One region of the Bacillus sp. VA13 genome, then DNA from elsewhere that is predicted to be linked to it. Evidence: predicted binding sites of a transcription regulator. Region 1 holds the regulator's gene; the other holds the start of a gene.
The links. The regulator NrdR, encoded in region 1, represses ribonucleotide reductase genes. The targets are predictions, from matches to a motif close to AACACNATATATNGTGTT.
Positions count from the first base shown of each region.

Region 2: a site for NrdR is predicted at 1,483-1,500, ahead of nrdI (class Ib ribonucleoside-diphosphate reductase assembly flavoprotein NrdI). Genes of this name have one in related genera too.

Region 1 is NZ_JBVQPP010000001.1:1,380,730-1,383,882, reverse strand. Features, by position in the region: gene AC0C66_RS07200 (glyceraldehyde-3-phosphate dehydrogenase) at 1-190, shown strand, start outside; gene speD (adenosylmethionine decarboxylase) at 429-809, shown strand; gene nrdR (transcriptional regulator NrdR) at 1,082-1,540, shown strand; gene dnaB (replicative helicase loading/DNA remodeling protein DnaB) at 1,655-3,076, shown strand; gene dnaI (primosomal protein DnaI) at 3,104-3,153, shown strand, end outside.
Region 2 is NZ_JBVQPP010000001.1:334,591-337,743, forward strand. Features, by position in the region: gene miaA (tRNA (adenosine(37)-N6)-dimethylallyltransferase MiaA) at 1-257, shown strand, start outside; gene hfq (RNA chaperone Hfq) at 297-518, shown strand; gene AC0C66_RS01395 (YmzC family protein) at 715-987, shown strand; gene AC0C66_RS01400 (hypothetical protein) at 1,069-1,299, shown strand; gene nrdI (class Ib ribonucleoside-diphosphate reductase assembly flavoprotein NrdI) at 1,542-1,934, shown strand; gene nrdE (class 1b ribonucleoside-diphosphate reductase subunit alpha) at 1,894-3,153, shown strand, end outside.

The DNA.
Region 1 (3,153 bases):
ACCGCTCGTTTCGACTGACTATAATACAAATCCGCATTCAGCGGTCATTGACGGGCTTACGACAATGGTAATGGAAGACAGAAAAGTAAAGGTGCTCGCATGGTATGACAACGAATGGGGCTACTCATGCAGAGTCGTTGATCTGATCCGCCATGTAGCGGCACGAATGAAACATCCGTCTGCTGTATAAAATAAGGTCATGGACGCATTTTGAAGAAAAAACCCTTAACAGCATATTTCTGAAAAAACGCACCTTGCAAATTAGACTTAAACACAGTATACTATTTTTCGTGAACTTCTTGCTTGAGACTGTTTCGGAATTACTTAAAGGGTTAGGACCTCTCCGGACTAACTTTCCCCCGTGGTAAATGGCCGACCCAGTTGTTGGAATTTCACTTTTTAATTCTTGTTAAGGGGGGTCCATGACTATGGAAACAATGGGGCGTCACGTTATCTCCGAGCTATGGGGATGCGATTTTGATAAGCTGAATGACATGGATTTTATTGAAAAAACGTTTGTAAATGCTGCTCTAAAATCAGGTGCTGAGGTGCGCGAGGTTGCATTTCACAAATTTGCACCGCAAGGCGTAAGCGGAGTTGTGATTATTTCTGAATCACACTTAACAATTCACAGTTTTCCTGAGCACGGATATGCGAGCATTGATGTTTATACTTGTGGAGACTTAGATCCTAATGTCGCTGCTGATTACATCGCAGAGGCATTACATGCTGATACAAGAGAAAACATTGAAATACCAAGAGGAATGGGGCCTGTGCAAATTAAACAGGCGCAAGCGAAAGTACTATAGTAAACACGAACACAAAGGGAGCTGAAGCTAGAAAGCCATTTTGCGCTTTTTAGCTTATGCTCCTTTTATTTTTATAAAGAAACAAGGGTGGTCCAGCTTTTTCTTTTTTCGTTTTTTTTGTAAAATAAGAAAGAGATTTTCACAAACCACCAGATGCTGTAGACACAGCTTTACACAACGGCTCTCCCGACAGATGCTTTCACATCTATTTTAAAAGGCGGAGGCTGCCGAAAATACATTGCAGGGAACGAAATAGTTGGGAGCTGATTTTATTGAAATGTCCTTCATGCCAGCATAACGGAACGAGAGTCCTCGATTCACGGCCTGTGGATGACGGAAAATCGATTCGCCGAAGACGCGAGTGTGAATCCTGCCACTACCGGTTTACGACCTTTGAGAAAGTGGAGGAAACCCCGCTCATCGTCGTGAAAAAAGAAGGTGTGCGTGAGGAATTCAGCAGAGAAAAAATGCTGCGCGGCCTCATAAAAGCATGTGAAAAAAGACCTGTTTCACTCAAAACGCTTGAAGACATGTGCTTTGATATTGAAAAAGAACTTCGCAATCAAGGCTGCTCTGAGGTGAAAAGCGAGCTCGTCGGAGAAATGGTGATGGACCGGCTGGCTAAGATTGATGAAGTCGCATATGTACGGTTCGCGTCAGTCTATCGGCAGTTTAAAGATATAAACGTCTTTATCGATGAATTAAAAGATTTAATAAAGAAAGAGCGTTAAAAGAGCTAAGAGGATTCTTCTAGCTCTTTTCTCATGTGCAAAATTGGCATTTGATAGATATGAGAAACGGTGTAAAATGAAAGGTAGAAACAAATTCGGAAGGTTTGAGAATGTATGGCTGACTATTGGAAAGATGTACTGCCTGTAGATCCGTATGTGGTCAAAAGCAGATCGATGCTGCAGGATATAGACAGACAAATTATTACACAACTGTATCAGCCCTTAATCGGCCCTGTTGCATTCTCTCTTTATATGACATTGTGGGGAGAGCTTGAACAAAACCGTCTGTGGGGCGGAGAGTCCACACATAGACAGCTGATGGGGATGACACAGTCTAACTTAAAAACGATCCATCAGGAACAGGGGAAGCTCGAAGGCATCGGATTGCTAAAAGTATATATGAAGGAATCCGAGCGGCAGGAGCGCCTCTTTATATATGAACTCCTTCCGCCGCTCAGGCCAAATGATTTTTTTGAAGACGGAATGCTGAATGTTTTTCTGTACAATAGAGTCGGAAAAACAAAATATCAGCAATTAAAACAATTTTTCACGCACCCGGCCATTTCAGAAGATGCGAAGGACATTACGCGGCCGTTTAATCATGCGTTTGAATCGCTGCAGCCGAGTGAATGGAAGCTCACATCTGATATGGAGGAAACGGTGAAACTTGCGCAGGGCACAGAGTATACTTCTGTCGGACAGGCACCGTCCTACACCATAACGGAGGATGTGTTTGATTTTGATTTGTTTTTAGCGGGACTTTCTGAGACGATGATTCCGAGAAAAGCAATGACTCAGCAGGTGCGGGACACAATCAAAAAGCTTTCTTATCTGTACGGCATAGATCCTTTGCAAATGCAAAATGTCGTGATGAGCGCGATTGATGAGCGTGACGTCATTACGACGGAGGCTTTAAGAAAAGCGGCAAGTGACTGGTATCAAATCGAAAGAAACGGACAACTGCCTGACTTAGTGGAAAAAACACAGCCGGTGCATCTGCGTGAAGGCGAAAAACCGGCGGAAGGGGATTCGCTGGACGGGAAACTGATCGCATTGCTTGAGGCGATTTCTCCGAAGAAGCTTCTGCAGGACATTGCCGACGGAACTGAGCCGTCAAAAGCTGATCTGAAAATCATAGAAGAAATTATGTTTGAACAGAAGCTCGAGCCAGGCGTTACAAATGTGTTAATTTATTACGTCATGCTGAAAACCGATATGAAGCTGTCGAAAAACTATATCCAAAAAATCGCGTCGCATTGGGCGCGCAAAAAGGTAAAAACGGTCAGAGAAGCGATGAAGCTCGCGATAGAAGAAAACCGCCAATACCTTGAATGGGCTGAAGGGAAAGCAAATCAGCCATCAAAACGAAACTCAAAAGTGATTCGCGAAGAAAAACTTCCTGACTGGATGAAAGAAAAGGAAACAGCATCCGATTCAGAATCCGGACAGCAGAAGCTGCAACCTCAGGATTTGGAAGAACAGAAGAAAAAGATGATGGAAGAGATGCAAAAACTGAAAAAATACTCTGCCTATTAAAGACAGAGATGCGGGGTGAAGTAATAGATGGAACCAATCGGCCGTTCCCTGCAGGGCGTAACCGGCAGACCGGATTT
Region 2 (3,153 bases), 1.0 Mb from region 1:
ACGACAGGAACGTGAGAGACTGTCAATCGATACAGGCGATAGGCTATAAGGAGCTATATGCATATTTTGACGGTTTTGTGACACTTTCTGATGCCGTCGATCAGCTAAAGCAGAACTCAAGGCGGTATGCGAAACGCCAGCTGACGTGGTTTCGCAACAAAATGCAGGTTACCTGGTTCGATATGACACCGCCCGTTGATATGGAGCTGAAAAAAAAGGAAATTTTCACACATATAGCAGGAAAACTCGAACTTTAATCGAAACTGTATGATATAGAGAATCAAGGAGGACGAAACATGAAACCGATTAATATTCAGGATCAGTTTTTGAATCAAATCCGGAAAGAAAATACGTATGTCACTGTTTTTTTGCTGAATGGCTTTCAGTTGCGTGGCCAGGTGAAAGGCTTTGATAACTTTACCGTATTGCTGGAATCGGAAGGTAAGCAGCAGCTTATATATAAACATGCGATCTCAACGTTTGCGCCGCAAAAAAACGTCCAGCTTGAACTCGAATAGATCAAAACATACCATGTCAAGGCATGGGGAGGCTGTCGGGGGAATCCCGGCAGCCATTTTTTAAAATTGATCCACTTCCGTTCCAAGCTTTTTTGTAAGCAGACCATGCCAAGGCACGGTCTTTTTTTATGAAATCAACATATGCAAGACTAACTTGAATATCATGTAAAAATCACAATCTGGGAGTGACGCGACCTTGTTTGAAAGTGAAGCAGAACTGAGACGAATCAGGATTGCGCTTGTGTGGATAGCTGTGTTTTTACTGTTCGGGGCGTGCGGGAACCAAGAAACCATCATTGAAACAGACAGCGGCAATTCAGACTATGAAACGCCTCAGCCAACCTCGTTCCCGCTTGAACATAATCATTTTGGCGTTGTGGAGGACGGCTATATCAAAATTTATGAGTATAATGAGTCCCGCAATGAGGTAAAGCTGAAGAAAGAATACGCGGATGATGAGCTTGAATAAAATTCACAAGCATCCGAATTTACAAAGCGGATGCTACCCGCTAAACTAAATACAGACACAGATCAAACAGAGGGTGAAAAAATGAAGCATAAAGTGATCGTGAATCATTGGGAAGAAATTTGCGAAGATGATTCTTGCTATGAATACGGAACAAGCATCATTGTGAACGGAAAAGAATTAGTCAGAGAAGCGTCAATTATCAGCGCTTTGAAGGCGGTTTTAGAAGAGATCGGTGCGGATGTTGAAATAGAAGAAACAGTTGAGAGCGAAAAATGCTGTGATAGCTTAAGAAAAAAAAATCTAGACTACTAAGCAGTTTTTTTTCATGTTATGATATACATCGGCTTAAAAACGACACCCCGAGTAGGACGAGAGATGATTCTCGTTCTGCTCTCTTTTTTGGGCCCTAATGAGTCTGCCCATTTGCCTGATTTGATCAAAATATGAATTTTTCATAAAAACAAATCTATATATTGTGTTTTTGATAGAGGATAGTATACTATATATAGTGTTAGTGATGAGAGATTCATATTTTTTGATAGGTCGTGATAAACGTGGTACAAATCATATTTGATTCGAAAACAGGGAATGTTCAGCGGTTTGTGAATAAAACAGGCTTTCAGCAGATACGCAAGGTGGACGAAATTGATCACTTGGACACTCCGTTTGTTTTGGTCACCTACACGACAAACTTCGGTCAGGTACCGGCATCAACACAATCATTTCTCGAAAAATACGCCCATCTTTTATTAGGAGTCGCTGCGAGCGGCAATAAAGTATGGGGCGATAACTTTGCAAAAAGCGCCGATACCATTTCAAGACAATATCAGGTGCCGATCTTGCACAAATTTGAACTCAGCGGCACATCTAAAGACGTTGAATTGTTTACTCAGGAGGTAGAAAGAGTTGTCACAAAATCAAGTGCCAAAATGGATCCAGTTAAATAACGAAATCATGATCCAAAAAGATGGAAAATTCCAGTTTGATAAGGATAAAGAGGCTGTACATAGCTATTTTGTAGACTATATCAATCAAAACACAGTTTACTTTCACGATTTAAAAGAGAAGCTGGATTATTTGATTGAAAACCAATACTACGAAGAGGAATTCTTAAGCCTTTATTCTTTTGAAGACATTAAAGAAGTGTTTAAGACAGCTTACGCTAAGAAGTTTCGTTTTCCTTCCTTCATGAGTGCGTTTAAATTCTATAATGACTATGCTTTGAAAACGAATGACAAAAAAAGAATCCTCGAGCGTTATGAGGACCGGATCTCAATTGTTGCGCTGTTCTTCGCAAACGGCGACACTGAGAAAGCAAAAGAATATGTGAACCTGATGATCAATCAGGAATACCAGCCGAGCACACCGACATTTTTGAACGCCGGCAGAAAACGCCGCGGAGAACTTGTGAGCTGCTTCCTGCTCGAAGTCAATGATTCATTAAACGATATTTCAAGAGCGATCGATATCTCTATGCAGCTTTCTAAACTGGGCGGCGGGGTTTCTCTTAACCTGTCCAAGCTTCGCGCGAAAGGTGAAGCCATTAAAGATGTTGAAAACGCCACAAAAGGCGTTGTAGGCGTCATGAAGCTTCTAGATAACGCGTTCCGTTATGCTGACCAAATGGGGCAAAGACAAGGATCTGGCGCGGCGTACTTAAACATTTTCCACCGCGATATCAATGATTTTCTCGATACGAAAAAGATTTCAGCGGATGAAGATGTGCGTGTCAAAACGCTATCTATCGGTGTTGTCATTCCGGATAAGTTCGTTGAGCTTGCACGTGAAGACAAAGCGGCTTACGTATTTTATCCGCACACGATTTATAAAGAGTACGGCCAGCACATGGATGAGATGGATATGAACGAAATGTACGACAAGTTTGTCGACAACCCTCGGGTGAAAAAGGAAAAGATCAACCCGCGGAAATTGCTTGAAAAACTGGCGATGCTTCGCTCTGAATCAGGCTATCCATACATCATGTTCCAAGATAACGTGAATAAAGTGCATGCAAATAACCATATTTCCAAGGTGAAATTTTCTAACCTTTGCTCTGAAGTGCTGCAGGCATCTCAGGTTTCTTCATACACAGACTATGATGTAGAAGATGAAATCGGTTTGGATATTTCCTGCAACCTGGGTTCGCTTAACATTCTCAACGTCATG